DNA from 2 places in the Streptomyces sp. NPDC048825 genome. Region 1 is predicted to be linked to the other one. Evidence: predicted binding sites of a transcription regulator. Region 1 holds the regulator's gene; the other holds the start of a gene.
The links. The regulator HrcA, encoded in region 1, represses chaperone genes, less so after heat shock. The targets are predictions, from matches to a motif close to TTNGCACTCNGNNNNNCNGAGTGCNAA.
Positions count from the first base shown of each region.

Region 2: the regulator HrcA is predicted to act here: its motif matches at 9,661-9,687, upstream of groL (chaperonin GroEL).

Region 1 is NZ_JBICUR010000001.1:469,565-485,083, forward strand. It holds partial or broken gene dnaJ (molecular chaperone DnaJ) at 1-1,078, opposite strand, end outside; gene hrcA (heat-inducible transcriptional repressor HrcA) at 1,079-2,095, opposite strand; gene ACGFNK_RS02150 (MBL fold metallo-hydrolase) at 2,319-3,062, shown strand; gene ACGFNK_RS02155 (DUF3097 domain-containing protein) at 3,088-3,891, shown strand; gene hemW (radical SAM family heme chaperone HemW) at 4,230-5,462, opposite strand; gene ACGFNK_RS02165 (SpoIIE family protein phosphatase) at 5,499-7,430, opposite strand; gene ACGFNK_RS02170 (HAMP domain-containing protein) at 7,563-11,726, shown strand; gene ACGFNK_RS02175 (two-component system response regulator) at 11,744-12,322, shown strand; gene ACGFNK_RS02180 (AMP-dependent synthetase/ligase) at 12,425-14,311, opposite strand; gene lepA (translation elongation factor 4) at 14,590-15,519, opposite strand, start outside.
Region 2 is NZ_JBICUR010000002.1:350,399-365,917, forward strand. It holds gene ACGFNK_RS06945 (HelD family protein) at 1-748, shown strand, start outside; gene ACGFNK_RS06950 (hypothetical protein) at 769-1,533, opposite strand; gene ACGFNK_RS06955 (copper homeostasis protein CutC) at 1,672-2,361, opposite strand; gene ACGFNK_RS06960 (hypothetical protein) at 2,454-3,095, shown strand; gene ACGFNK_RS06965 (GNAT family N-acetyltransferase) at 3,166-4,236, shown strand; gene ACGFNK_RS06970 (DUF4031 domain-containing protein) at 4,259-4,522, opposite strand; gene ACGFNK_RS06975 (hypothetical protein) at 4,519-4,938, opposite strand; gene ACGFNK_RS06980 (MurR/RpiR family transcriptional regulator) at 5,045-5,968, shown strand; gene murQ (N-acetylmuramic acid 6-phosphate etherase) at 6,050-7,027, shown strand; gene ACGFNK_RS06990 (hypothetical protein) at 7,131-7,718, shown strand; gene groL (chaperonin GroEL) at 7,871-9,499, opposite strand; gene ACGFNK_RS07000 (cold-shock protein) at 9,801-10,007, opposite strand; gene ACGFNK_RS07005 (MoaD/ThiS family protein) at 10,463-10,738, opposite strand; gene thrC (threonine synthase) at 10,905-12,239, opposite strand; SAM riboswitch class I at 12,256-12,414, opposite strand; gene ACGFNK_RS07015 (glucosyl-3-phosphoglycerate synthase) at 12,606-13,580, shown strand; gene ACGFNK_RS07020 (trehalose-6-phosphate synthase) at 13,774-15,168, shown strand; gene otsB (trehalose-phosphatase) at 15,351-15,519, opposite strand, start outside.

The sequences.
Region 1 (15,519 bases):
ACTGCCCCGTGGGCCGTTCCTCCCCCCGCAGCTTGGCCAGCTCGCGCAGCAGCCGCTCCTGCTCCACATCGAGCTTGCTCGGAGTCTGGACCTCGACGTGGACGATGAGGTCGCCGCGACCGCCGCCGCGCAGATGCGTGATGCCGCGGCCGTGCAGCGGGATCGACTGGCCGGACTGCGTGCCCGGGCGGATGTCGACCTCCTCCATGCCGTCGAGCGTCTCCAGCGGGACCTTCGTGCCGAGCGACGCCGCGGTCATCGGGAGGGTGACCGTGCAGTGCAGATCGTCGCCGCGACGCTGGAAGGCAGGGTGCGGGACCTCGTGGATCTCTACGTAGAGGTCTCCGGCGGGCCCGCCACCGGGACCGACCTCGCCCTCTCCGGCGAGCTGGATCCGCGTGCCGTTGTCGACACCGGCCGGGATCTTCACGGTCAGGGTCCGGCGGGAGCGTACGCGTCCGTCGCCCGCGCACTCCGGGCACGGGTTCGGTACGACCGTGCCGAAGCCCTGGCACTGCGGGCAGGGCCGGGACGTCATGACCTGGCCGAGGAAGGACCGCGTGACCTGCGAGACCTCACCACGGCCACGGCACATGTCACACGTCTGCGCCGAGGTCCCCGGCGCCGCACCCTCACCGCTGCAGGTGGTGCACACGATCGCCGTGTCGACCTGGATGTCCTTCGTCGTCCCGAAGGCCGCCTCGTCGAGCTCGATCTCCAGGCGGATCATCGCGTCCTGGCCGCGGCGGGTGCGCGAGCGCGGCCCGCGCTGCGACGCCGTACCGAAGAACGCGTCCATGATGTCCGAGAAGTTCCCGAAGCCGCCGGCGCCGAAGCCACCCGCGCCACCGGCGCCCGCCTGGGACAGCGGGTCGCCGCCGAGGTCGTAGACCTGCTTCTTCTGCGGGTCCGACAACACCTCGTACGCGGCGTTGATCTCCTTGAACCGCTCCTGCGTCTTCGGATCAGGATTGACGTCCGGATGCAGCTCGCGGGCGAGTCTCCGGAAGGCTTTCTTGATCTCGTCCTGTGACGCGTCGCGGCGCACGCCGAGTACGGCGTAGTAGTCCGTGGCCACTTACGACTCCGCCAGGATCTGTCCGACGTACCGTGCCACCGCTCGTACCGCTCCCATCGTTCCCGGGTAATCCATGCGGGTCGGTCCGACCACGCCCAGTTTCGCTACTGCCTCGCCGCCCGAACCGTAACCGACGGAGACGACCGAAGTGGAGTTGAGTCCCTCATAGGCGTTCTCATGACCGATCCGCACCGTCATGCCCGAATCGCTTGCCTCACCAAGGAGTCTGAGGAGGACGACCTGCTCCTCCAATGCTTCCAGAACAGGCCGGATCGTGAGGGGAAAGTCATGTCCGAAGCGGGTGAGATTGGCGGTGCCGCCGATCATCAGCCGCTCCTCGGTCTCCTCGACGAGCGTCTCCAGGAGGGTGGAGAGCACCGTCGAGACCGTGCCGCGGTCCTCGGCCTCGAAGGCCTCAGGCAGGTCCTGCACCAGCTGCGGGACGTCCGCGAAACGGCGGCCCGCGACCCGGCTGTTGAGCCGCGCGCGTAGATCCGCCAGAGACGTTTCCCCGAACGGTGCCGGGCAGTCGATCATGCGCTGCTCGACCCGACCCGTGTCCGTGATCAGTACGAGCATGACGCGGGCCGGAGCCAGCGACAGCAGCTCCACGTGCCGCACCGTCGAACGCGTCAGGGACGGATACTGCACCACGGCGACCTGCCTGGTGAGCTGCGCCAGCAGTCGTACGGTCCGGCCCACCACGTCGTCCAGATCGACCGCGCCGTCGAGGAAGTTCTGGATCGCCCGTCGCTCGGGCGCCGTCATCGGCTTGACGCCCGCGAGCTTGTCGACGAAGAGGCGGTAGCCCTTGTCCGTGGGGATGCGTCCGGCGCTGGTGTGCGGCTGCGCGATGTAGCCCTCGTCCTCCAGCGCCGCCATGTCGTTGCGCACCGTCGCCGGGGAGACCCCGAGGCTGTGCCGCTCGGTGAGCGCCTTGGAACCCACCGGCTCTTCCGTGCCCACGTAGTCCTGGACGATGGCGCGGAGCACTTCGAGCCTGCGTTCACTGAGCATCGCGCACACCTCCAGCTGGTCTTTCCCGTGGGCATCGCCTGTCTGCGGTTGGCACTCAGCGCGCACGAGTGCCAGCATCCCGGGTCAAGTGTACGGCCGTGGGGTAGCGCCCCGGCAAGGGCGGACTCGAGCCGCCGATCCGAGGTGTACGGGCATGTCCTGCTCTGTCGGGGACATACAGCTAGCGTCGTTGCATGACGGTGACTTGGGAAGAGTCCGCGGGATGCTGAACACGGTCTGGGTGGAGTCGGGGTGGGAGGAACTGGCACCCGGAGTCGGGCGGTGCCGTCTTCCCGTGTGGGACTGCACGGTCGGCCTGGTGGTGGGCGAGGGGGCGGCACTCATGGTCGACGCGGGGTCGAGCGTGCCGGAGGGCGTACGGCTGCGTACGGAGGCGCAAGAGCTCCTCGGAGGTGGCAGGGTCACCCATCTCGCGCTCACGCATCCCCACTTCGACCATGTCCTCGGGGCGGCGGCGTTCGCCGGGGTCGAGGTCTTCGGGGCGGTGGGCGTTGACCGGGTGCTCGTTCACGACCGCGAAGAGCTGCGCGCGGACGCCGTACGCAACGGCGCCGATCCGATCGAGGCGGCCGAGGCGGCGGATCTCCTCGTCCGGCCGCGGCACCTGGTGTCCGGCGAGTGGACCCTGGACCTGGGCGGCGGCCGACAGGTCCTGCTGGCGAACGTGGGCCCCGGCCATACGCCCCACGATCTGGCGGTCCTGGTCCCGGGCACGCCCGGCGCGGGCTGCCCGGAGGTCGTCTTCTGCGGCGATCTGGTCGAGGAGTCCGGCGAACCCCAGGCCGGACCCGACGCCGTACCGTCCCAATGGCCCGCGGCCCTGGACCGCCTGCTGGCCCTGGGCGGCGAGGACGCGGTGTACGTACCCGGGCACGGCGCCGCGGTGGACGCGGCCTTTGTCCGAGCCCAACGGGACGCGCTGGCAAGGCGTTTCGGGGTCTCGTGAAGGTCGCGAAGGTATCGTCTGCCGAATGCGCCAGTACTCACCGGATCTGACCCCTCCCTGGAAGAAGTCCAAGCCGGTACCGGAAGTCCCGGCGGAGCCGGGCCTGGTCGTCGAGGAGCCCGGCACCGGCTTCTGCGGCGCCGTGATCCGCTGCGAGGCGGCCACGGTCACGCTGGAGGACCGCTTCGGCAAACACCGCGTGTTTCCGCTGGAGCCGCGCGGCTTCCTGCTGGAGGGCCGGGTGGTGACGCTCGTACGTCCGTCGTCGGCGCCGGTACGTCCCACGCGCACGGCCTCCGGCTCGGTGGCCGTCCCCGGCGCCCGCGCCCGCGTGGCCCGTGCCGGGCGCATCTACGTGGAGGGCCGCCACGACGCGGAACTGGTCGAGAAGGTCTGGGGCGACGACCTGCGCATCGAGGGCGTGGTCGTCGAGTACCTGGAGGGCATCGACGACCTCCCGTCCATCGTCGAGGACTTCGCCCCTGGCCCCGACGCCCGCCTGGGCGTCCTGGTCGACCACCTGGTGCCGGGCAGCAAGGAGTCCCGGATCGCGGAGGCGGTGACGAGTGAGTACGCGTTGGTGGTGGGCCATCCGTACATCGACGTCTGGGAGGCGGTGAAGCCGTCGTCGGTGGGAATTGAATCCTGGCCTCGTGTCCCGCACGGCCAGGACTGGAAGACAGGCGTCTGCCGGGCGCTGGGCTGGCCGGAGAACACGGGGGCGGCGTGGGAGCGGATCCTTGGCTCGGTGCGCTCGTATCGGGACCTGGAGCCGGCGCTGCTGGGGCGGGTGGAGGAACTGATCGACTTCGTCACAGCGCCGGAGTAACGGCTGCGTACAGCGGGATTTCGCCCCCGCTTGCCCTTGCCCGTCCCATACCAAGGAGCTCCGCCCCTGGACCCCGCTGGGGGCTGCGCCCCCAGACCCCCATCGGCCTGAACGGCCTCGTCCTCAATCGCCGGACGGGCTGATGGATGCGGGCCTGCGCCGACAAAGTTCGGCCGCGGAAAATCAGCCCCTTGGGGGTCCCCCCAGCGGTAGCTGGGGGAGTGTGAGGCGCGGGGGTCCGGGGCGGAGCCCCGAGGGGTTCAGGGGCGCAGCCCCGGCGGGGCTCCGGGGCCTGGCCCCGGGATGGGACGGGTAAGGGCGGCGGGGGCGAAACACCCTCAGTCCACCAGGTCCCGCACCACCGCATCCGCCAGCAACCGCCCCCGCAGCGTAAGAACCGCCCGCCCCACCTCGTACGGCCCGGCTTCGAGAAGCCCCTCGGCCAGCGCCCGCCGTGACGCCGCGAGCCCGTCCGGCCTCAGCAAGGACAACGGGCAGCCCTCCCGGAGCCGCAGCTCCAGCAGGATCCGCTCCACCCGGCGGTCCTCCTCGGAGAGGAGCTCACGCCCGGCGCCAGGCGACTTGCCCGCCGCCAAGGCGCTCGCATACGCGCCCGGATGCTTCACGTTCCACCACCGCACACCCCCCACATGGCTGTGCGCGCCGGGTCCCGCCCCCCACCAGTCGGCCCCCCGCCAGTACAACTCGTTGTGCAGACACCGCCCAGCCCCGGACGTGGCCCAGTTCGACACCTCGTACCACTCGAACCCCGCCCCCGACAGCACCTCGTCCGCGATCAGGTACCGGTCCGCGTGGACGTCGTCGTCCGTCATCGGAACCTCGCCCCGCCGGATCCGCCGCGCCAGCTGCGTCCCTTCCTCGACGATCAACGCGTACGCCGACACATGGTCCGGCCCGGCCCCCAGAGCCGCCTCCAGCGACGCGCGCCAGTCATCGTCCGACTCCCCCGGCGTCCCATAGATCAGGTCCAGGTTCACATGCTCGAACCCTGCCGCCCGCGCCTCGGCGACACACGCCTCGGGGCGCCCCGGCGTATGCGTACGGTCGAGCACCTTCAGCACATGCTGGCGGGCGCTCTGCATCCCGAACGAGACCCGGTTGAAGCCTCCGGCCCGCAGGGCAGCCAGATACGACGGATCCACCGACTCCGGATTCGCCTCCGTCGTGATCTCCGCATCCTCCGCGAGCCCGAACTCCTCCCGGATCGCCCCCAGCATCCGTACGAGATCACCGGCGGCCAGCAGCGTGGGCGTACCGCCGCCGACGAAGACCGTGCGGACCGGACGAGGGTCGTCGCCCAGGGTCTTGCGAGCCAACCGGACCTCGTCGATCAGGGTCGACGCGTAGTTGTCGCGGGAGGCGAGCACGCCTCCGCTGCCCCGCAGCTCGGTCGCGGTGTACGTGTTGAAGTCGCAGTAGCCGCAGCGCGTCGCGCAGTACGGCACATGCAGATAGAACCCGAGAGGGCGCGAGGCCGCGCCCGCCAGGGCGTGCGCGGGCAGTGTCCCGTCGTCGGGGACGGGCTCACCGTCGGGAAGTGCGGAAGGCATGCCTTCCATTGTCCAGCACCGCCACGAAACCCCGGACTACTCCGCCTGCAGCACCAGCAGCGCGAGATCGTCCTCCGGCGGCCTCGGCCCGAATTCGTGCACCAGACGCCGGATCCGCTCGGCGATCAGCTCGGCGCTCAGGCCCGCGCAGCCGCTGAGGACGGTGGCGAGCCCTTCGGAGTCGTCGAACTGGCGGGCCCCACTGCGCCGCTCCGTCACCCCGTCGGTGACGCACAGGAGGCTGTCGCCGGGGCGCAGCTCGAAGCTCCCGTACGTGTACGTGGCGTCCTCGAAGACACCGAGCAGCGTCTGCGGCTGGGCCACCTCGGTGAGCACCGTGCCGCAGGGTTCGAGGACCATCGGCAGCGGATGCCCGGCCGAGGCGATGGTGCAGTGCACACCGCCGTCGAAGGGGACCAGCTCGCCGTACAGCAGGGAGAGGAACCGGTTCTGCGGCCCTTCGTCGGCAAGGCCGGACCCGCCGGCTGCCACCAGGGAGCGGGCGGCGGCGTCCGCGGCCTCGGTCGCGTCGTCGAGAAGCAGCTGGTTGAGGCGGTCGAGGACGTCGGGCACCTCGTAGCCCTCGCGGGCGAGCAGCCGCAGCCAGGGCCGGGCGAGTCCGATGACGACGGCGGCCTCGGGTCCCTTGCCCTGGACGTCGCCGAGCGCGAAGCACCAGCGCCCGTCCCCGGCCGGGAAGAGGTCGTAGAAGTCACCGCTCGGCCCGCCCTTGTCGCACGGCTCGTACACGAGCGCGCTGCGTACGCCCGGTATCTCGGCGACCGCTCCGGGCAGCAGGCCGCGCTGCAGTACGCGGCTGATGGTGGCCTGGCGCGCGTACTGCCGTGCCGCCCCGATGGCGAGCGACACCCGGCGGCTGAGGTCCTCGACGAGCCCGGTGATCTCGTCGGGGAAGCGGACGAGCCCGGCCCGTCCGATGACGAGTGTGCCGAGCGGCCGGCCGCCCGCGATCAGCCGGTACGCGAGTGCTGTCCCGCTGTCCGCGCCCGCGCCGAGCGCTTCTCCGGGCCAGGGCACGGGAACGGGGCTGGAGCCCGCCGAGTCGGGCACGCGCGGCGGGTCCTTCTCGAGGAACAGGCGCAGCTCCTCGATACGGTTCTCGCTGCCGTGCCAGACGCGGGCGAGCCGTGGCCCGCCGATCAGGCCCCCGTCGGGCCGGCCCGGCGTCTCGTCCTCGAGCCACACCGCGCACCAGTCGGCGAGCCGCGGCACGAGCAGCTGCCCGGTGAGCGCGGCGACCAGGTCCTCGTCGAGCTGCCCGGCCAGCAGGTCGGAGGCCTCCGCGAGGAAGCAGAGGGCGCCGCGGTTGAGCCATTCCTGATCCTGCAGCGGTACGCCGCGGCGGGGCGCGGGGGCGAGGATCTCGGCGGCCCGCACCCCGCGCAGCAGGGCGTGTTCACCGGCGTACGCCTCTGGCTCGGCCGTCTCCTCGACGGGCGCGACCCCCTCGACGGGCAGCCGCGCCCACACGGTCTTGGTGCCGGTGCGGTAGGTGATGCCCCAGGACTCGGCGAGCGCGGAGACGAGCCGCAGACCGCGCCCGTACTCGACGGTGTCGAACGGCCGCTCCACGCCGTCGCCGCGCACCACGCGCGCGGGATGGTGGTCGGCGACCTCGATGGCGAGCACACCTGCGGCCGATCCGGCGGTGTCTCCGGCGGTGTCTTCGGCGGTCTCGGCGTGCTCGGCGGCTTCGAGGCACATCTCCAGGCCTACGTCCGTGCCGGCGTGCACGACCGCGTTGGTGACGAGTTCGCTGACCACGACCACGGCGTCGTTGACGAGCTGGTCGGTGATGAACTCGACGCCGGGCAGGGCGAGTTCGGTCCACTCGGCGAGCGCGGCGCGGACGAAGCGGCGGGCGGCTCCCGGCGCGAGAGGGTTGCCCGGCAGCGATGTACGCGCGGCCGGGCGCGGACGCTCAGGCGTATCAGGAGCACGGGACATGGTCTCCCGTCGCGTTGGTATGGCCCCCACTGTGCGGCTCCCTGAGCAGTTGGACGAATAGGCCTCAGGCGGCATCGACAGAGTGACAGACTGGCCCCGCCCATATGCGCCGAGTTACCGAAGTGGGCCCGCATGAGTGAGAACAGTGCTACGCAAGTGGTCGAAGACGGACAGATACGAGCATCCGATCTGCGTCCCCTGCTCGCTGCCATGACCGCCGCCCGGGACGGTGACTTCACGAAGGTGCCGGAGACGGGGCAGGGGCTGGTGGCCGAGCTCAACACGGTGTTCAACCAGATCATGGGCCGTGACGCGCACTTCAACTCCGAGGTGCAGCGCGTCCGCCGGGAGCTGGTGCGCCACGGCCGCCTTGACGAGCGGCTCTCCGCAAGCCCTGGCCAGGGGCAGTGGACGTCCAGGGTCGACGATGTGAACCAGCTGCTCGACGCGCTGGTGGCGCCCGCCGCGAACGCGACGCGCGTGCTGGACGCGGTGGCCGGCGGCGATCTGACCCAGCGGGTCGACCTGCACGACGGGAACCGTCAACTCCGGGGCGACCTGCGCCGGTTGGGGCGAGCCGTCAACAAGATGGTGGATCAGCTGTCCCTGTTCACCGGAGAGGTGACCCGGGTCGCCCGCGAGGTCGGCACGGAGGGACGGCTGGGCGGTCGCGCCAAGGTGACGGGCCTGTCCGGGAGCTGGCGGGACGTGACCGAGGCCGTCAACACGATGGCATCCCGGCTGACCGCACAGGTGCGGGACATCGCCCTGGTGACGACGGCGGTGGCGCGCGGCGACCTGACCCGCACGGTGACGGTCGAGGCGACGGGCGAGCTGCTCGAACTGAAGCTGACCGTGAACACGATGGTCGACCAGCTCTCCGCCTTCGCCGACGAGGTCACGCGAGTGGCCCGCGAGGTCGGCACCGAGGGCCAGTTGGGCGGCCGGGCGCAGGTGCGCGGGGTGTCCGGGGTGTGGAAAGACCTCACCGACAACGTCAACTTCATGGCGTCCAACCTGACTTCACAGGTCCGCAACATCGCCCAGGTGACCACGGCCGTCGCGAACGGCGACCTCAGCCAGAAGATCACGGTCGACGCGCAGGGCGAGATCCTCGAACTCAAGTCGACGATCAACACGATGGTCGACCAGCTCTCCGCCTTCGCCGACGAGGTCACGCGAGTGGCCCGCGAGGTCGGCACCGAGGGCAACCTGGGAGGTCGCGCTCAGGTCCGTGGCGTATCCGGGGTCTGGAAGGACCTCACCGACAACGTCAACTTCATGGCGGACAACCTGACTTCACAGGTACGGAACATCGCCCTCGTCTCGACCGCCGTCGCCCAGGGCGACCTCGGCAAGAAGATCACGGTGGAGGCGAAGGGCGAGATCCTGGAGCTGAAGTCGACGATCAACACGATGGTGGACCAGCTCTCCGCGTTCGCGGATGAGGTGACGAGGGTGGCCCGCGAGGTCGGCACCGAGGGCAACCTGGGAGGTCAGGCCCAGGTCCGTGGCGTATCCGGGGTCTGGAAGGACCTCACCGACAACGTCAACTTCATGGCGCTGAACCTGACTTCACAGGTGCGGAACATCGCCCAGGTGACCACGGCCGTCGCGAACGGCGACCTGTCCAAGAAGATCACCGTCGACGCCCGCGGCGAGATCCTCGAACTCAAGGACACCGTCAACACGATGGTGGAGCAGCTGCGCGCCTTCGCCGACGAGGTGACCCGCGTGGCCCGAGAGGTCGGCACGGACGGACGGCTCGGCGGGCGTGCCCAGGTCCTCGGCGTCTCGGGTGTGTGGCGAGATCTGACCGACAACGTCAACTACATGGCGGACAACCTGACCTCGCAGGTACGGAACATCGCGCAGGTCGCCACCGCCGTGGCCCAGGGTGACCTCTCCAAGAAGATCGACGTGGATGCGCGCGGGGAGATCCTGGAGCTGAAGACCACGATCAACACGATGGTGGACACCCTGTCGTCGTTCTCGTCCGAGGTGACGAGGGTGGCCCGCGAGGTGGGTTCCGAGGGCCAGCTCGGTGGCCAGGCAAGGGTCGAGGGCGTGTACGGCACCTGGAAGCGCCTGACGACCAACGTGAACGAGCTGGCCTCCAACCTCACCACCCAGGTCCGCGCGATCGCCGAGGTGGCGTCCGCGGTGGCCCAGGGCGACATGTCCCGCTCCATCTCGGTGGAGACCCGCGGCGAGGTCACCGAGCTGAAGGACAACATCAACCTGATGGTGGCCAACCTCCGCGAGACGACCCGCGCGAAGGACTGGCTGGAGTCGAACCTCGCCCGCCTCGCCGCCCTGATGCAGGGCCACCGGGACCTGATGGAGGTCGCCGACCTGATCCTGCGCGAGCTGACACCGCTGGTGAACGCGCAGTACGGCGCGTTCTATCTGGCCGACCCCGACGAGGACAGCCCGGCGCTGCGAACGGCCGTGCCCGCCAAGGGACTTGCCTTCATCGCCGGGTACGGGGCGGCGCAGGGCGCGACCGTGGAGACCGGCGGGCTGCCGGTGCACGGGCTGGTGGCGCAGGCGGCCCGGGAGAAGAAGCGGATCCTCGTCGAGGAGGCCCCGCCGGACTACATCAAGATCAACAGCGGTCTGGGCGAGGCGTCCCCGTCGAGCGTCGTCATCATTCCGATTCTCTTCGAGGACAAGCTGCTCGGCGTGGTCGAACTGGCCTCGTTCTCCCGCTTCTCCGATGTCCACCTGGCGTTCTTCGACCAGTTCGTGAACACCATCGGCGTCGCCATCAACACCATCATCGCCAACTCCCGTACGGAGTCCCTGCTCGGCCAGTCCCAGCAGCTGGCCACCCAGCTCCAGGAGCGCTCCGACGAACTCCAGCGCCAGCAGGCCGAGTTGCAGCGCTCGAACGCCGAACTGGAGGAGAAGGCAGCGCTCCTGGCGACGTCGTCGCAGTACAAGTCGGAGTTCCTGGCGAACATGTCGCACGAGCTGCGCACACCGCTGAACTCGCTGCTGATCCTCGCCCGGCTGCTCTCCGACAACCCGGACGGCCATCTCTCCGACCAGGAAGTGCAGTTCGCGTCCACGATCCACCGCTCGGGCTCGGACCTGCTCCAGCTGATCAACGACATCCTCGACCTCTCGAAGATCGAGGCCGGCCGGATGGACGTACGCCCGAAGAAACTGCCGCTGATAAAGCTGCTCGACTACGTCCACGCCACGTTCCGGCCGCTCACCATCGACCGGGGGCTCGCTTTCGAGGTGGCGGTCGGCGAGGACGTACCGCGCGAGATGTACTCGGACGAGCAGCGCCTCCAGCAGATCCTGCGCAACCTGCTGTCCAACGCGATCAAGTTCACCGCGAACGGCCGGGTCGAGCTGCGCGTCAACCGCGTCAAGGACCCCGAGCACCGCTACACGCGCGGCGGCGACCACGACGAGGTGATCGCCTTCGCGGTGACCGACACCGGCATCGGTATCGCGCCGGAGAAACTCCCGGTGATCTTCGAGGCGTTCCAGCAGGCCGACGGCACCACCAACCGCAAGTACGGCGGCACCGGCCTCGGTCTGTCCATCAGCCGCGAGATCGCCAGGCTGCTCGGCGGCCGGATCATCGCCGAGAGCCAGCCGGGCAAGGGTTCCACCTTCACGCTGTACGTACCGGTCGCCAGCCCCGGCCACGCGGCGACCGGGCCCGTACCCGAGGAACGCCAGTCGCCCGCGCCCGAGCAGTTGTCCACCGATTCCACCGAGCCGTACACCGTCCACGACACGGACGACACCTGGCCCACGCCCACCAAACTGGAGGCGTGGAAGGCGGGCCGGGCGGGTCAGCTGCTGCCGGGGCGCCGGGTGTTGATCGTGGACGACGACATCCGCAACGTCTTCGCGCTCACGCATGTCCTGGGCCGGGTCGGGATGCCCGTGCTGTACGCGGAGAACGGCCGCGAGGGCATCGAGACGCTGGAGCGCAACCCGGACGTCGAACTGGTCCTGATGGACATCATGATGCCGGAGATGGACGGCTACGAGACCATCGCCGCCATCCGCCGCACCCCGCGCTGGGCCGGCCTTCCCATCGTCGCCCTCACCGCCAAGGCGATGCCGGGCGACCGCGAGAAGTCCATCGCCCGCGGCGCCAACGACTACGTACCCAAGCCGGTGGACGTCGATCAACTGCTGACCGTCGTCTGCGCCCTTCTGGAACCGGCCGGACAAGACGACGGACAAGACGACGACTCGGAGGCGGAAGGACGTGGCGAAGAGCCGGAAACCGTCGGCCCCGCCGTCCCGTCGCCGAACGACTGAGGCAGGCAGCCAACACCATGAGTACTGAGGCATCGACCGACGAGCGCGCCAACATCCTCCTCGTGGACGACATGGAGGACAACCTGATAGCGCTGGAGGCCGTCCTGGGGTCCCTCAACGAGCCGCTGATACGGGCCCGTTCCGGCGAGGAAGCGATGAAGGCGCTGCTGCGGCAGCGGTTCGCCGTCGTGCTGCTCGACATCCGCATGCCGGGCATGGACGGTTTCGAGACCGCCGCGAACATCAAGCGGCTCGACCAGACCAAGGACGTCCCGATCATCTTCCTGACCGGCACGGACGCCGACTCGGGCTACGCCTTCCGCGGCTACGCCACCGGCGCCGCCGACTACCTCACCAAGCCCTTCGACCCCTGGGTCCTACGAGCCAAGGTCACAGTCTTCCTGGACCTCCACCGCAAAACCCGCCAACTGGAACGGATGCTTGCGCAGCAGCGGGCGCATGGCGCGCAGGTGAACGCGCGGCTGGACGCCTTGGAGAAGGAACTGGTTGAAGTCTCACCGGACTTGGCGGCGTTGCGCACGCAGGTCAGAGGCCTACGGGCCTTGATGACGGGAAACGGCGCCCTGTTGACGTAGGGCGCGGAGTGCGCCCCTCCAGGGGCGCGGGGAACTGCGCGACCAGCCACAAACGACCCGCAGCCAAGAGCCGACCGCAGTTCCCCGCTCTCCCGCGAGCCGCTACGCCTCTCGGGAGCCCGCGTACATCTCCTCGATCAGCTCCTTGTACTCCCGCTCAACAACCGGCCGCTTCAACTTCAGACTCGGCGTCAGCTCACCGTGCTCAATGTCGAGGTCCCGCGGCAGAAGCCTGAACTTCTTGATGGTCTGCCACTTCTGAAGCCCTTGGTTGAGCTGCTTGACGTACCCGTCGATGAGCTCAACCGTCGCAGGGTCGGCGACAACCTCCGCGTACGACTTGCCCGACAGCCCGTGCTCCTCGGCCCACCCGAGGATGGACGGCTCATCGAGCGCGATGAGCGCGGTGCAGAAGTTCCGGTCGGCACCGTGCACGAGGATGTTGGACACGTACGGGCACACCGCCTTGAACTGGCCCTCGACCTCGGCCGGCGCGATGTACTTGCCGCCGGACGTCTTGATCAGGTCCTTCTTGCGGTCGGTGATCCGCAGATAGCCGTCGGGCGACAGCTCCCCGATGTCACCGGTGTGGAACCAGCCGTCCGGCTCCAGCACTTCGGCGGTCTTCTCGGGCAGCTTGTGGTAGCCCTCCATGATCCCGGGCCCGCGCAGCAGGATCTCGCCGTCGTCCGCGATACGCACCTCGCAGCCGGGCAGCGGCTTGCCCACGGTCCCCGTGCGGTACGCCTCCCCCGGGTTCACGAAGGACGCGGCGGACGACTCGGTCAGTCCGTACCCCTCCAGGATGTGCACGCCGGCGCCGGCGAAGAAGTAGCCGATGTCGGGCGCGAGCGCGGCCGATCCGGAGACGCAGGCGCGCAGATTGCCGCCGAAGGCATCGCGCAGCTTGGAGTAGACGAGCGCGTCCGCCACCTTGTGCTTGGCGCCGAGACCGAAGGGCACGGAGGCCGTACCGGTCCTGCGGAAGTTGTCCTGGCTGACCTTGGCGTACTCACGGGCGACCCCGGCCGCCCACTGGAAGATCTTGTACTTGGCGGGACCGCCGGCGCGGGCCTTGGCCGCGACGCCGTTGTAGACCTTCTCGAAGATGCGGGGCACGGCCGCCATGTACGTCGGCTGCACCACCGGAAGATTCTCGATGATCTTGTCCACGCGGCCGTCGACGGCGGTGACGTGCCCGACGTCGATCTGCCCGGACGTGAGCACCTTGCCGAAGACATGGGCGAGCGGCAGCCACAGGTACTGCACGTCCTCGGCGCTGATCAGGCCGGTCGCGGAGGTCGCCTTGGCCATGTAGGACCAGTTGTCGTGCGGCAGCCGTACGCCCTTGGGGCGGCCGGTGGTGCCGGAGGTGTAGATCAGCGTGGCGAGCTGGTCGGAGGTGATCGCGCCGACCTTCTCCTTGATGAGGTCGGGGTTCTTCTCCAGGCCGGCGGCGCCGCGCTTCTCCAGCTCGGCGAGGGTGAGCACCCAGTCACCCTCGTCCTGGGAGGAGTCCACACCGGTGCCGTCGATGACGACGACATGGGTCAGTTCGGGGAGTTCGGCCCGCTTCTCGCGCGCCTTGGCGAGCTGAGCGGCGTCCTCCGCGATCAGGACCTTGCTCTCGGAGTCGGAGAGGATGAACGCCGACTCCTCGGCGTTGGTCTGCGGGTAGACGGTCGTCGTCGCGGCGCCCGCGCACATGATGCCGAGGTCGACGAGGATCCACTCGACCCGGGTGGCGGAGGAGAGCGCGACGCGCTGCTCCGGCTGAACGCCCAGTTCGATCAGACCGGCAGCGATGGCGAAGACCCGCTCGGCGGCCTGCGCCCAGGTCAGCGACTTCCAGTCGTCCGGGCCCTCGCCCGAGGCTGGGGGTACGGGGTAACGGTAGGCCTCGGCGTCCGGTGTGGCCGCCACGCGCTCCAGGAAGAGGGCCGCCACGGACGGCGGACGGTTCTCGATCAGGGTTTGTGTGTCGCTCACGACATCCTCCGGGCCCGCGACAGTGTGCGGCTGGCTCTTTGCGGCTGTTGTGTCACTCGCGGCCGCTGTTTAACTCGCGAGTAACCATCGAGTGGTGATCAGAGTAGAGCGCGACTCCCCGGTGCGTAAGGGGCGGCGAGCTGTCACTTACTACAAAGACTCCTACGCAGAGCGACCTTACGCACGCGTACGGGCCCGTCGCACCGAAACGCGACGAGCCCGCATTCTTCCCCAGTTTCCAGGGGTAACAGCGTTCGGCTTCCCCGGAACGACGCCTGTTACTTCTTGCCCCTGCCGGAGGTCGCGCTCTCGTCGCTGGACAGCACCGCGATGAAGGCCTCTTGCGGAACCTCCACAGAGCCCACCATCTTCATCCGCTTCTTGCCTTCCTTCTGCTTCTCCAGCAGCTTCCGCTTACGGGAGATGTCACCGCCGTAGCACTTGGCCAGGACGTCCTTGCGGATGGCGCGGATGGTCTCGCGGGCGATGACCCGGGAGCCGATGGCCGCCTGGATGGGCACCTCGAAGGCCTGCCGCGGGATCAGCTCGCGCAGCTTGGCGACCAGCCGCACGCCATATGCGTACGCCTGGTCCTTGTGGGTGATCGCGGAGAACGCGTCGACCTTGTCGCCGTGCAGCAGGATGTCCACCTTGACGAGGCTGGAGGTCTGCTCGCCGGTCGGCTCGTAGTCGAGGGAGGCATAGCCACGGGTCTTGGACTTCAGCTGGTCGAAGAAGTCGAAGACGATCTCCGCGAGCGGCAGCGTGTAGCGGATCTCGACGCGGTCCTCGGAGAGGTAGTCCATGCCGAGCATGGTGCCGCGGCGGGTCTGGCACAGCTCCATGATCGAACCGATGAACTCGCTCGGGGCGAGAATCGTGGCGCGTACGACCGGCTCGTACACCTCACTGATCTTCCCCTCGGGGAACTCGCTCGGGTTCGTCACCGTGTGCTCGACGCCGTCCTCCATGATCACGCGGTAGACCACGTTCGGCGCGGTGGCGATCAGGTCGAGCCCGAACTCGCGCTCGAGGCGCTCCCGGATCACGTCCAGGTGCAGAAGCCCGAGGAATCCGACGCGGAAACCGAAGCCGAGGGCGGCGGAGGTCTCCGGCTCGTAGACCAGCGCGGCGTCGTTGAGCTGAAGCTTGTCGAGGGCGTCGCGCAGCTCGGGGTAGTCCGAGCCGTCCAGCGGATACAGCCCGGA
Region 2 (15,519 bases), on a different contig from region 1:
CGCCAAGTGGTCCGCCGCGGACGCCGTGCTGATCGACGAGGCCACCGATCTCGTCCGGCGCACGCATTCGCTCGGGCATGTGGTGCTCGACGAGGCGCAGGACCTCTCCCCCATGCAGTACCGGGCGGTGGGCCGGCGCTGCACGACGGGTTCGGCGACCGTGCTCGGCGATCTGGCGCAGGGCACCACGCCCTGGGCGACGCGCAGTTGGGACGAGGCCCTGGCCCACCTGGGCAAGCAGCAGGCGGTCGTCGAGGAACTGACGGCCGGCTTCCGCGTCCCGACGGACGTCATCACGTACGCGTCCAGGCTCCTCCCGCACATCGCGCCCGGGCTCACTCCGGTGACCTCGGTCCGCGAGAATCCGGGTTTCTTCGAGGTACGTACGACTGCCGCCGACACCGAAGTGGTGGACGCCTGCGAGGAGTTGCTGCATCAGGAGGGCTCGGTCGGCCTGATCGCGGCCGATGCCCGCATTCCGGCGCTGGCCGAGGCGCTGACGGCGGTGGGGATCACGTATCTCGGCCCGGGCGAGGAGACGACGTACGAGACCCGTCTCACCCTGGTCCCGGCCTCGCTCGCCAAGGGCCTGGAGTACGACTACGTGGTCCTGGACGAGCCCCGTGCCATCGTCGACGCCGAGCCGGACGAACGCACCGGCCTGCGCCGCCTGTACGTCACCCTGACCCGAGCCGTCTCGGGCCTGATCGTGACGCATTCGGCACCGCTGCCTCCCCAACTGGCCTGATCCACAGGCCGGTTCACGGGTCAGTCCACCGAGGGCAGCCGCCAGTACTGCCGTTTGTCCTTGTCGCGCACGACGACGCCGAGTTTGGCCAGCTCCTTGCGCAGCTCCCGCGCGTCCTCGGCGTCGCCCTGCTTCTTGAGCGCCTTCTCGCGGGCCTTGAACAGGGCGTTCACCCCCTCGGGCAGGCCCGGGGTGCCGGGGACCCAGCGCCGGAACTCGGCCAGGTGCGGGTCGGCGTCCGCCCAGGTGTAGCCGTGCTCGGTGAAGGCGTCGGCGAGGCGCCGCTTGTCCAGGCCGCAGTCCTCCCGGGCGAGTTCCTCGCTGTGGTGCCCGAGCAGCACGATCTGTTTGCCGTCCGGGAAGACCAGGCGGATCTTGTCCCGCGCGAACTCCTCGGACTCGTCCCGGATGGTGAGCACCACACGGCGGTCGGAGACGCGGACGGACAGTGACTCGTGCAGCAGGACGAAGGCCGCGAAGAGGCCCAGCAGCGCGCCGACGGCCACCGCGCCGATGGTCACCCACGGCTCGGGGACCGAGTCCAACAGCTTCGCCGGGCCCTTGAACGGCGCCCAGCGCAGGGTCACGAGCCACCCGGCGAGCAGCCGGACCAGCTCGCCGACCACGGCTCCGGCCACGACGCAGAGGGCCAGGACGCCCCAGGTCGACTCGCCGAGCACGGTGGACTGGTCGGCCTGGGCGGCCCCGTCGCCCCGGCCCGGCTGGTCGGCCCGGTCCCCCCGGCCTGCCCGTGCGTCCGGCTCCTTCTGCATATCCACGCTCATGCGCCCTCCACCCGTTTTCTGCTGCGCAGCCCTCAGTGTGGTGAGCGACGAAACATCCGTCATCAGCCGATGGTCTACGGCACTGCCACTTTGGTATGCGGCTTCCGGTAAGCGCCTTGAGTCGTCCGCCCGCAACAGCTACTCGTCCATCGCCGCCCGCCACTCGCGTACAGCGGCGGAGGAGACGGGATGAGCCCACCCGCCGGGCCGCGCCGCCCCGCCGATGTGGAAGGCGTCCACTCCGGCGGCCCGCAGCCGGGGTACGTGGTCCAGCCGGAGCCCTCCGCCCACCATGAGCCGCTGCTCATAGCCCGGCTCGCCGCGCCGCGCCGCCTCGGCGAGCAGCGTGGGGAGGCCGTCGTCCACACCGGCCGCCGAGCCCGCCGAGAGGTATGTGTCGAGCCCGGGCAGATCCGCGAGCTGCTTGCGCAGGGCGTCGCGGTCCGCCGCCCGGTCGATCGCGCGGTGGAACGTCCAGCGGCAGCCGTCCAGTTCGGCGACGATCCGCTCCACCGCGGACACGTCCACGCCGCCGCCCTCGTCCAGGAACCCGAGCACGAACTCGTCGGCCCCCGCACCCCGCAACTCCCGCGCGGCGCGCACCAGTTCCTCGATGTCACCGGCGGCGAACCCGTCCCCCAGCCGCAGCATCACGCGCAGCGAGATGTCGACGGCGGCCCGGATCTCCGCGAAGGTCCCGACCGACGGGGTGAGCCCGTCGGCCGCCATGTCGGTGACCAGTTCGAGGCGGTCCGCGCCCCCGGCCCGGGCGGCGACCGCGTCCTCGGCGTCGAGGGCGATCACCTCCAGGACTGCACGCTTGCTCATCAGGACCTCTTTCCTTGGGAGGCTTGGACGACTAGGACAGCTACAGGTCTAGTCCAATTCAAGGGTACGCGGTGAAGAGGAACAATGGCCCCATGGCCGACCCCGAAGCCCTGCGCACCCGCTGGCTCCACACCCTGCAAAGGGCCCGCACGACCAGCACCCCCGACCCCGCCCCGTACGCCGACGACCTCCTGACCCGCTGGTCCGAACCGCAACGCCGCTACCACACGCTCGATCACCTCACGGCGGTGCTGGACCACATCGACGTGCTGAAGCAGTACGCGGACGACCCGGACCTGGTGCGCCTCGCCGCGTGGTTCCACGACGCGGTCTACCTCCCCGACCGCTCCGAGAACGAGGAACGCTCCGCGCGCCTGGCCGAACGCGCCCTGACCGAAGCCGGTCTCCCGCCGGAGAAGACGGCCGAGGTCGCCCGCCTGGTCCGCCTCACGATCACCCACGACCCGTCGGACGACGACGCCAACGGCCAGGTCCTCTGCGACTCCGACCTGGCGATCCTGGCCGCGCCCCCGAAGACGTACGCCGTGTACACGGCCGCCGTCCGCGAGGAGTACGCCTTCGTCCCCTCCGAAGCCTTCCGCGAGGGCCGTGCCGAGGTGCTGCGTCAGCTCCTCGCCCTCCCACGCCTCTTCCGCACGCCGTACGGGGCGGCGGAATGGGAAGCGACGGCGCGCTACAACATCGGCGCCGAACTGGAGCTGCTGGCCGGATAGCCGCCGGCCGGTGGGCTGCCGCTCGGTTATTCGGTGCCGTTCCGCGAGCCGAGCACCTATCGTCGCCCCCATGCGAGACATGGGCGGGGAGCAGATAGAGGAAGCCGTCACAGGTTGCGTGGCGGTGCTGCGGGCGGCGGCCGGGGAGCGGGACTGGGGCGTCAAGGCGGGCCGTCTGGAGTGGAGTTGCCGCAGGACGGCGGAGCACATCGCGTCGGATCTCATCGCGTACGCGGGGCAGTTGGCGGGCCGCCCCACCGACCGGTACGTACCTTTCCGCATCGACTGCGCCGAGTGCGAGAGCCCCGACGACGTCCTGGACGTCATCGAGGCGACCGGCGCCCTGCTCGCCGCAGCCGTCCGCACCGCACCGCGCGAGGCGCGGGCGTTCCACCCGTACCCCTTCCGCAGCGCGAACCGCGAGGGCTTCGCCGCGATGGGTATCGCCGAGGTGCTCCTGCACACGCATGACATCGCCGAGGGACTGGGGATCGCGTACGAGCCCCCGGCCGACCTCTGCGAGGACGTACTCACCCGGATCTTCCCGCATGTCCAGCCAGGGCCCGACCACTGGCGCACCCTCCTGTGGGCGACCGGCCGCGGCGAACTGCCCGGCCGCGCGCCGGTCACCGAGTGGCGCTGGAACAACAACCTCGTCATCCCCGCCGAACGGCTCACCCTTCAAGGGATCACGCCCGCTGCCGCCGCCGATCTGCAGATCGGCGGCACGGGCGGCTTCGAGTGGATCGAGGGCGGCCCTTGCGGGAACACGCGCTTCTCCGCCGGAATAGTCACGAAGGCGTACGAGGCCGGAGCGCACCGCCCGGAGTGGGGTGTGTTCGTCCTCGTGCGCAGGGAGGACGGCCGGGCCATCGGTGGCATGGGCTTCCACGGCGTCCCCGACGACGAGGGCCGCGCCGAGGTCGGCTACGACCTGGAGGAAGCGGCCCGCGGCAACGGCTACGCCACGGAGGCGCTGCGCGCACTGTCCGCGTGGGCGCTGGCACGCGACGACGTGAAGCTGCTGTGCGCGAAGGTCGACCACGCCAACGCCCCTTCCCAAGGGGTCGTTTCCCGCGCGGGTTTCATCCGGGTGGGTGAGGACGCGGAGCAGTACGTGTACGAGCTCCGCAGAAGCTGAGCCGGCCGGCCTCTCAAAAGGATTACGTACGCTGCTTGCGCTTGCGCAGCCCCGCCCCGTACAGCAGCCGCACCACCTCGCGGCTGCTGACCTCGACCGCTCCGGCGCGCACGACGTCCGCGTACCGATGCGACGGGATGTCGTAGTGGTCCCGCTCGAAGGCCCGGCGCGGGACGCCCAACTCCGCGGCGAACAGGTGCAGTTCGTCGTACGAGACATCGCTGATCAGATGCGACCACATATGGCCGTGGCCCGGCCAGGCGGGCGGATCGATGTAGACGGTCACGAGGAGGGCGCCTCGCCGGGACCACCCGGACCACCGGTGGCCGAGCCGAGCGAGCCCACCGCCGAGACCTTCACGCCCGCCTTGTGGCACACCCAGTGCGGATCGGGCCCGAGTTCAGGTTCGACGTCGAGGGCGTGCGGGTCGCCGACGCCGCAGACTGGGCACAGCGGCCACCGCCCGTACCGTTCGAGCAACGAGTCCTGCACGTCCTGGGCAACCAGCCCCGCCACATACTCCACGCCCTCCGGCCACTGCTCCACCCACCATCGCCGCTGCACCACAGACGCCTCGACAAGCGAGACGACTTCGGCGTCGGCGACATCGCCCGCGACGAGATCGGCGATCACGAGCGCACGAGCGGCATGCAGTGCCTGTTCCATCGGGCTGACGGGGTGTGGGGAGGCCGGCTGTTCCATACGCCCATTGTGCGCCTACGGCAGAAGCGGCCACATCGGACCCGCAGACGAAAGCGCCTCCGAGCCACCCCTTGACCCTCCAGTCCACCGAAAATACCTTTCAAAGGTGACCCCAGACGTGAAGGAAATTTTCGCCGGCGAGGCGCCACCGGCACCGGCGGCCCTCGCGGCCAAAGTGCGCACGCTCGCCCCGTCGATGACCCGCTCCATGCAGCGGGTCGCCGAAACCGTGGCCGGCGACCCCGCAGGCTGCGCGGCCCTCACAGTCACCGGCCTGGCGGAGCGAACCGGCACCAGCGAGGCCACAGTCGTCCGCACCGCCCGCCTCCTCGGCTACCCCGGCTACCGCGACCTGCGCCTGGCCCTCGCCGGCCTCGCCGCCCACCAGCAGTCGGGCCGCGCCCCCGCCGTCACGGCCGACATCGCAGTCGACGACCCGATCGCCGACGTCGTGGCGAAACTGGCGTACGACGAGCAGCAGACCCTCGCCGACACCGCGGCAGGCCTGGACACGGTCCAGCTCGGCGCGGCCGTCTCCGCGCTCGCGGCGGCCGGCCGGATCGACATCTACGGAGTCGGCGCCTCGGGCCTGGTCGCCCAGGACCTCCACCAAAAGCTCCTGCGGATAGGCCTCATAGCCCACGCGTTCAGCGACCCGCACCTCGCGGTCACCAACGCCGTGCAGCTGCGCGCCAAGGACGTGGCCATCGCGATCACCCACTCCGGTTCGACCGGCGACGTCATCGAGCCGCTACGGGTCGCCTTCGAGCGGGGCGCCACGACGGTCGCGATCACCGGCCGCCCGGACGGCCCGGTCTCGCAGTACGCCGACCAGGTCCTCACCACGTCGACGGCCCGCGAGAGCGAGTTGCGGCCGGCCGCCATGTCGTCCCGTACGAGCCAACTGCTGGTCGTGGACTGCCTGTTCATAGGGGTGGCCCAGCGGACGTACGAGACGGCGGCGCCCGCGCTGGCCGCTTCCTATGAGGCTCTCGCGCACCGCCACAGCCCGCGCGGCTCCCAGCGCTAGGCCCATGGCTCGCGTACAAGTGCTCGAGTACGAGTAACGAAAGCCAGCACCGGAACGAAACACCGGAAAGAGCCGCCCCACATGACCTCCCCCGCCGACGCCTCCTCCGACCGCCAGTCCCACTCCACCTCCAACTTCCGTGACGTACGGGACGAGTTGGAGACCCTGACCACCGAGGCGTTCCGTCCCGAGCTTGCCCGGATCGATCAGTTGCCCACCCTTGAGATCGCGAAGATCATGAACGGCGAGGACGCGACCGTACCGACCGCCGTCGCCGCGCAGCTCCCGCGTATCGCCGCCGCGACCGACGCCATCGCGGACCGTATGGCACGCGGCGGACGCCTGGTCTACGCGGGCGCGGGCACCGCGGGCCGCCTGGGCATCCTCGACGCGTCCGAGTGCCCGCCCACCTTCAACACGGACCCCTCCGAGGTCGTCGGCCTGATCGCGGGCGGCCCGAGCGCCACGGTCAACTCCATCGAGGGCGCCGAGGACTCCAAGGAGCTGGCGGCCGAGGACCTGGCCGCGTTGGGCATCACCGCCGACGACACGGTGGTCGGTGTCTCGGCCTCCGGCCGGACCCCGTACGCGATCGGCGCGGTGGAACACGCGCGTGCACTCGGCGCCCTGACCATCGGCCTGTCCTGCAACGCGAACAGCGCGCTCGCGGCGGCGGCCGAGCACGGCATCGAGGTGGTCGTGGGCCCCGAGCTGCTGACCGGCTCGACGCGTCTGAAGGCGGGCACGGCCCAGAAGCTGGTCCTCAACATGCTGTCGACGATCACGATGATCCGCCTGGGCAAGACGTACGGGAACCTGATGGTCGACGTACGGGCCTCGAACGACAAGCTCCGGGCTCGTTCGCGCCGTATCGTGGCGCTGGCCACGGGTGCGCCGGACGACCAGATCGAGGCGGCCCTGAGCGCGGTCGACGGCGAGACGAAGAACGCGATCCTCGTCCTCCTCGCCGACGTCGACGCCGCGACCGCCGCCCGCCTGCTCACCGAGGCGAACGGCCACCTCCGGGCGGCTCTTCAGGCGGCCCTCGCAAGCGACTGAGCTCCGCCTGGTCCGCCTGCCCCGGGCTCCTGGGGTGTTTGTCAGTGGCGCATGTGATTCTTGGGGGCGTCGGCAGCACGGCTCCCGGGAGGGGACGACCACCATGAACCACGCACAGCTGAACGCTCTGGGCCGCGCCCTGCGGCTTCTCGGCGAGCACGGCGAGGCACTGGGCTCGGACACGCCCGACGCGAAGCTGCACGAGGTCAAGGCGGACCTGAAGCGCGCGCTGGACCTCCTGGAGGAAACGGTCACCACGGCGGCCCCCACCACGCGCTGCGCCGAGCACCCCACAGGACCGGTCGACGAGGACGCCCCCGACCTGTGCCTGCTCTGCGAGACGCGTCGCCGAGTCGCCCGCCGCTCGAAGGTCAACGACTCGTTCTCCCAGGGCCGTCCGACCACCCCGGACGAGACGCTCGAGCGCACGAAATCCCGCTACGGCGTACGGGGCGACCGCCCCCAGCCCCAGCAGCGCTGGCTCCCGGAGATGTGGACCGGCCAGGTCTGGCAGCTCTGCGGCACACCCCGCCGCGACAAACAGGAAGCCGAGCTGTACCTCGCCGCCCAGCGCCGCAGCCCCCACCCCGGCATGGCCTACCGCCTGGTCCACGAGTTCACCGACTACGAGGTCCTGCGCATCTGGGGCACACCGGTGAAGGTCGACATCGAGCCGATGGGGAACCTGTAGCACTCCGGCCGTACGACCCTGCCGCTGTCGGACACGCCGAGGGCGGCACCCCTGCGAACAGGGATGCCGCCCTCGGTACTGGACTGGAGGTCCCCCCTGCTCGAGCGAAGCCGAGAGCTTGGGGGAGGGTCCGACCCGGCGAAAGAACCGGATCAGAAGTCCATGTCACCGCCCGGCATGCCGCCACCGGCACCGGCGCCGGCACCGGCCTTCTCCGGCTTGTCGGCGATGACGGCCTCGGTGGTGAGGAACAGCGCGGCGATGGACGCGGCGTTCTGCAGCGCAGAGCGCGTGACCTTCGCCGGGTCGATGATGCCCTCGGCGATCATGTCGACGTACTCACCGGTCGCGGCGTTCAGACCGTGGCCGATGGGCAGGTTGCGCACCTTCTCGACGATGACGCCACCCTCGAGACCACCGTTGACGGCGATCTGCTTGAGCGGGGCCTCCAGGGCGAGCCGCACGGCGTTGGCGCCGGTCGCCTCGTCACCCTCGAGCTCCAGCTTCTCGAAGACCGTGGAGGCCTGGAGCAGGGCCACGCCACCACCGGCGACGATGCCCTCCTCGACGGCAGCCTTCGCGTTGCGAACGGCGTCCTCGATGCGGTGCTTGCGCTCCTTGAGCTCGACCTCGGTGGCGGCACCGGCCTTGATGACGGCCACGCCGCCGGCCAGCTTCGCCAGGCGCTCCTGGAGCTTCTCGCGGTCGTAGTCCGAGTCGGAGTTCTCGATCTCGGCGCGGATCTGGTTGACCCGGCCGCCGACCTGCTCGGTGTCGCCGGCACCGTCGACGATCGTGGTCTCGTCCTTGGTGATGACGACCTTGCGGGCGCGGCCCAGGAGGTCCAGGGTCGCGTTCTCCAGCTTGAGGCCGACCTCCTCGGAGATGACCTCGCCGCCCGTGAGGATGGCGATGTCGCCGAGCATGGCCTTACGGCGGTCACCGAAGCCCGGAGCCTTGACGGCGACGGACTTGAACGTGCCGCGGATCTTGTTGACGACCAGGGTCGACAGGGCCTCGCCCTCGACGTCCTCGGCGATGATCAGCAGCGGCTTGCCGGACTGCATGACCTTCTCGAGGAGCGGCAGCAGGTCCTTGACGGCGCTGATCTTCGAGTTGGCGATCAGGATGTACGGGTCGTCGAGGACGGCCTCCATACGCTCCATGTCGGTGGCGAAGTACGCCGAGATGTAGCCCTTGTCGAAGCGCATACCCTCGGTGAGCTCCAGCTCCAGACCGAAGGTCTGGGACTCCTCGACGGTGATGACGCCTTCCTTGCCGACCTTGTCCATGGCCTCGGCGATGAGCTCGCCGATCTGGGTGTCGGCGGCGGAGATGGAGGCGGTCGAAGCGATCTGCTCCTTGGTCTCCACGTCCTTGGCCTGGTCGAGCAGGGCACCGGAGACCGCCTCGACGGCCTTCTCGATACCGCGCTTCAGAGCCATGGGGTTGGCACCGGCGGCGACGTTGCGGAGGCCTTCCTTGACCAGCGCCTGGGCCAGGACGGTCGCGGTCGTCGTGCCGTCACCGGCAACGTCGTCCGTCTTCTTCGCGACTTCCTTGACCAGCTCGGCGCCGATCTTCTCGTACGGGTCCTCGAGTTCGATCTCCTTGGCGATGGAAACACCATCGTTGGTGATCGTGGGGGCGCCCCACTTCTTCTCGAGGACGACGTTGCGGCCCTTGGGGCCGAGGGTGACCTTGACGGCGTCGGCGAGCTGGTTCATCCCGCGCTCGAGGCCGCGCCGCGCCTCCTCGTCGAACGCGATGATCTTGGCCATGTGAAGTGGTCCTCCCGGACTGGGGTGGATTGCTCCGGACCGCGCTGGCGCCCGCGACGGACGGCCTGCCTGCCTCGTGGTTCCTTGCCCCACTTGGCCTGCGGGCCTCACCGACCCGGTCCTCGTTGTCACTCTCACCTTCAGAGTGCTAACGCCAATGATTAGCACTCGGGGTGGTCGAGTGCAAGCGGCTACCACAGTGCGGGCGGGGTGCCGACAGGCATGCCGAAGGGCCCGTACCCCTTGAGGTACGAGCCCTTCGGAAGAAGAACGTGTCGCTGCAGATCAGTCGGCGCGTGCTTCAGCCGGTCGCCAGTCGGACCATGTCCGCCTGCGGCCCCTTCTGGCCCTGCGAGATCTCAAAATCGACCCGCTGACCTTCCTCCAGGGTGCGGTAGCCGTCCATCTGAATCGCGCTGTAGTGGACGAATACATCCGCACCACCGTCGACCGCGATGAAGCCGTACCCCTTCTCCGCGTTGAACCACTTGACGGTGCCCTGAGCCATGCCTAACTCCCCTATTACTGGCCCTTGCACAGATCCACACTTCGCGGATCCGGGTCAGACCTCACCCCCCAACGGTTGGGGGTGTGCGCCGGAACGCGTCGACCGCGGCTGAATGTATCTGCCCAACTGCCGTCTGCAACAGGTCAATCGGACGAGAAATCTGGGCATGGCCGATCCGGAATGTACGGAGAATTCACCCTAGAGGGGGGCAAGTCGGGCTCCACAAAAGGAGCAAAAGACGCAAAAGACCCGCACACTTTGGCTACTTCTCATCGGGTATCCGACAGGAATGCACATGCATTCGGCCCGGAGGAGCACCAAGTTCCCCAACTGTACCGCGCTCAACCATACAGAATTGCCCCCTCCGTTTAACTCACGGAGGGGGCAATTCGATGAACTCTGAGTGACCTGCATTACCGACGGTAACGATCAGCCTCCGGCACTGTACCGGATGGTCAGCCTCCGGCGACGGCCGGAATGATCGAGACGCCGGCCCCGTCGGGCGTCGCCGTCTCCAGCCCCTGCTCGAACCGCACATCGTCGTCGTTCACGTACACGTTGACGAACCGGCGCAGCTTGCCCTGATCGTCCAGGACACGCGCAGCGATACCTGTGTGGTTCTTCTCCAGGTCGGCGATGACCTCGGCGAGGGTCGCCCCTTCAGCGGCGACCTCGGCCTGACCGCCGGTGTAGGTGCGAAGGATGGTGGGGATGCGAACGTTGACGCTCATGGGGTTATGACCTCCGGTCAGGTATGGAGCGCCCCGCCAGGGGCGCGGGGCAGTGACGTTTGCGGCTCCGCCGCGATGGGGGTCCCCCGCTCGAGCGAAGTCGAGAGTGGGGGAGCGACCAGCCCCCACCGGCCTGCAGCTTGAATACAGCCCTTCCCGCGAAGCGCTACGCGAGGCCGGCCTCTCGGAACGAGTCGAGGCTGGGTCGGATCGTGGCGGTGAGCCCGGTCCCGGCCACCGCATCCAACGTCTTGAGACCGTCACCCGTGTTCAGGACGACAGTCGTGAGGCTCGGATCCAGCACACCGTTCTCGATCAGCTTGCGCGCAACCCCCACCGTCACACCACCGGCGGTCTCCGCGAAGATCCCCTCGGTCCGCGCCAGCAACTTGATCGCGTCCACGATCTGCTCATCGTTGACGTCCTCGACCGCGCCACCCGTACGCCGCGCGATGTCCAGCACGTACGGACCATCGGCGGGGTTACCGATCGCGAGGGACTTCGCGATCGTGTTCGGCTTCTGCGGCCGTACGACGTCATGGCCCGCCTTGTAGGCGACGGACACCGGCGAGCACCCCTCGGCCTGGGCGCCGAAGATCTTGTACGGCTTGTCCTCCACGAGCCCGAGCTTGATGAGCTCCTGCAGACCCTTGTCGATCTTCGTGAGCTGCGAGCCGGAGGCGATGGGCACCACCAGCTGGTCGGGGAGCTGCCAGCCGAGCTGCTCGCAGATCTCGTACGCGAGGGTCTTGGAGCCCTCGGCGTAGTACGGGCGCAGGTTGACGTTGACGAAGCCCCAGCCCTCGCCGGCCGGGTCGCCGATCAGCTCGGAGCAGAAGCGGTTCACGTCGTCGTAGTTGCCCTCGATGCCGACGAGCTCGCCGCCGTACACCGCGGCCATGACGACCTTGCCCTGCTCCAGGTCGTGCGGGATGAACACGCAGGAACGGAAGCCGGCGCGGGCGGCGGCGGCGCCGACGGCACCGGCGAGGTTGCCCGTCGAGGAGCAGGAGAGGGTCGTGAAGCCGAAGGCGCGGGCGGCCTCCAGGGCCTGGGCGACGACGCGGTCCTTGAAGGAGTGCGTCGGGTTGCCGGAGTCGTCCTTCACGAAGAGCTTGCCGGGCTCGACGCCCAGCTCGCGCGCGAGGTTGTCGGCCTTGACCAGCTCGGTCCAGCCGGGATTGATGTTCGGCTTGGTGGCCACGTCCGCGGGGACGGGCAGGAGAGGCGCGTACCGCCAGATGTTCGCGGGGCCCGCCTCGATGCGCTTACGGAGTTCCTCGGTGTCGTACGCCGAGAAGTCGTACGCGATCTCCAGCGGGCCGAAACACTCCTCGCAGGCGAAGACGGGGCCGAGCGGGACGCGGTGCCTGCATTCGCGGCAGGAGAGCGCGGCGGCGGGGCCGAGGTCTACGGAGGGGGTGTCCACGGAGTTCGTGGGGGCCGCCGAGTCGGCGGAGGTTTCAGTGTTCGTGGTGCTTGCAACTGTCTGCGCAACCATGTGAGGCGAGGCCCTTTCCTCATCTTCCTCACGACGCATCTCGCCGTGAGACGGATTTGGCACCTTCACTAGCCGGGAGCCTCGCGGAATCGATCATCTTCGATCGGTACGAGAACCGGCTGGAGGGTTGCCGGGGCTTCAACGGGCCGTATCCCTCTGCCCCTCTGGATGAGCGCTATTCGGTTGTGTGTATGTGGTTGTCGGCTCAACGACCCGCGACATGCGATGGTCATCAGCGTTGTTCAAGACTGTAACCGAAGGCCTGGATCGTGGTGAGACCAGTCCGAACCGCGAGATGACAGTCACACGAGCTGCTGCCCCAGCGGGCACTCGCGAACCCGGTCCAATGTCAAGGGAGAGCCGCACGTGCTGGAAGACGTCGAGCGCTGGCTGAACACGCGCTCCTGGTCCGTTGGCGACCGCCCGCTGAAGAAGCTCATCGCCGCGAAGCGCGCGGCCAACTCCACGGTGAGCGTCGTACTGCCCGCGCTCAACGAGGAGGAGACCGTCGGCGAGATCGTCGCCGTGATCCGCCGTGAGCTGATGACCAAGAAGGTCCCCCTCGTCGACGAGATCGTCGTGATCGACTCGGGCTCGACGGACCGTACCTCCGAGGTCGCCGCCGACGCGGGGGCCCGGGTCGTGCACCGGGACGAGATACTCCCTCGCATACCGGCCGTCCCCGGCAAGGGCGAGGTCCTGTGGCGCTCGCTGCTGGTCACGAGCGGGGACATCGTCGCCTTCGTCGACGCGGACCTGAAGGAGTTCTCCGCGGACTTCGTCTCGGGGATCGTCGGTCCGCTGCTCACCGATCCGGGCGTGGACCTCGTCAAGGCGATGTACGACCGCCCGCTGAACCTGCCGGGCGAGCCCACCTCCGGCAGGACCGCCGCAGGTCAGGGCGGCCGCGTCACGGAACTGATGGCCCGCCCGATCCTGAACATGCACTGGCCGCAACTGGCCGGCTTCGTGCAGCCGCTCGGCGGGGAGTACGCGGCCCGCCGCTCCCTCCTCGAACAGCTGCCCTTCCCCGTCGGATACGGCGTCGAGCTGGGCATGCTGGTCGACGCCCTGCACCTGGTGGGCCTGGACGCCCTCGCCCAGGTGGACGTAGGCGTCCGCAAGCACCGCCACCAGGACGGCCAGGCCCTGGGCCGCATGGCCGCCGCGATCTACCGCACGGCCCAGCTCCGCCTGGCCCGCGGGCATCTGGTCCGGCCGCGGATCACACAGTTCGAACGCGTGGAGACCGGCTTCGCGCCACATACGTACTCCGTGGACACAGAGGAACGCCCTCCGATGGCGGAGATCGAGGAGTACGCGGAACGAAAGGCGGCGTAGGCGAACGCGCCCCTGAAAGAGGGCCGCAGGCCCTTCTTTCAGGGGCGCGGGGAACTGCGCGACCAGCCACAACTCACCCGCAGCCGCCACACGACACCCCGTCCCGAGCTCTTAGGCACCCTGCGGAACCCAGCGGCGCGCTCCCGCTGAGGCGTACGTTTGAGCGAAGCCCCACTGGGCTAAGTTGAGCCCTATGGCATCAACGCAAGCCCAGATCCTCGTCGCCTCCAACAGAGGCCCGGTCTCGTACGCCCTGGACGAGACCGGGACGCTCAAAGCCAAGCGCGGCGGCGGCGGCCTGGTCTCCGGTCTCTCCGCGATCGGCCCGGAGGCCGGCGCGTTGTGGGTGTGCTCGGCCCTGGGCGACGGCGACCGCGAGGCCGTACGCCGCGGCGTCGGCGAAGAGGGCGTACGGATGCTGGACATCCCGGCCGACGTGCACGAGGACGCGTACAACGGCATCGCGAACTCGGTGCTGTGGTTCGTGAGCCACATGCTGTACCAGACGCCACTGGAGCCGGCCTTCGACGCGGAGTTCCGCAGGCAGTGGGCGTCCTTCGAGACGTACAACCGGGCCTTCGCGGAGGCCCTGGCCGAGGAGGCGGCACAGGGCGCGGCCGTGCTCGTGCAGGACTACCACCTGACGCTGGCCCCCCGCATGCTGCGCGAACTGCGCCCCGACCTGCGGATCGGGCACTTCTCTCACACACCGTGGGCTCCGCCGGAGTACTTCCGGCTGCTGCCCGACGACATCGCCGCGCAGTTGCTCGGCGGGATCCTGGGCGCCGACCGGGCCGCGTTCCTGACCCAGCGGTGGGCGGACGCGTTCACCGACTGCTGTCATGCCGTGCTGGGGCCCGGCATTCCGTCGGGTACGCGGATCGGTGTGCACGGGCTCGGTGCGGACGCGGACTTCCTGCGGAAGCGGTCGCATGAGGCCGACGTGGACGAGCGCATGGTTTCGCTGCGCGAGCAGATCGGCGAGGGCCGCAAGGCGATCGTGCGGGTGGACCGGACGGAGCTGTCGAAGAACATCGTTCGGGGGCTGCTGGCGTACCGGCAGTTGCTGGAGGACCAGCCGTCGTGGCGCGAGCGCGTCGTGCACGTGGCCCTCGCGTATCCCTCGCGGCAGGACCTGGCCGTGTACCGCGACTACATGACCGAGGTGCAACGGCTCGCGGACGAGATCAACTCCCAGTACGGGACGCCTGGCTGGACCCCGGTCGTGCTCCACCTGAAGGACGACTTCGCCCGCTCGCTCGCCGCGTACCGGCTGGCCGACGTGGCCCTCGTCAACCCGATCCGCGACGGGATGAACCTCGTCGCCAAGGAGGTGCCGGTCGTCTCCGACGCGGGGTGCGCGCTGGTGCTCTCGCGGGAGGCGGGGGCGTACGAGGAGCTGGGCGAGGACGCGATCGTGGTGAACCCGTACGACGTTTCGGGCACCGCCCGCGCCCTGCACGAAGCGTTGTCGATGCCGCTGGACGAGCGGGCGCAGCGCACCAAGCGGCTGGCCGCCGCGGCTACTGCGCTTCCACCGGCCCAGTGGTTCCTGGACCAGCTGGACGCGCTGCGCGCTGCGAGTTAGCTCCGCTGGTTTTGCGGGGTGCCCAGTAGCTCGGGGCTCGATGCCGTGTGGCGGGTGCGGGTTTGTTGTGGCTGGTCGCTCCCCCACTCTCGACTTCGCTCGAGCGGGGGGACCCCCATCGCGGCGGAGCCGCACATCGATACAGCCCCGCGCCCCTGGAAAAGCGGGCCTGCGGCCTGTTTTCAGGGGCGGGGCTGCTTCAGCTGCGTTGCCAGTGATGCCAGGAGGTGTACGACACCTGTCGGGCCGTCCACCACCAGGTCCGCGCGCTTCTGCAGTTCCGTCACCTCGGTGCTGCCGCTGCAGACCAGCAAGCCGGGTACGCCCTCGGAGCGCAGCTTCTCGACCGCG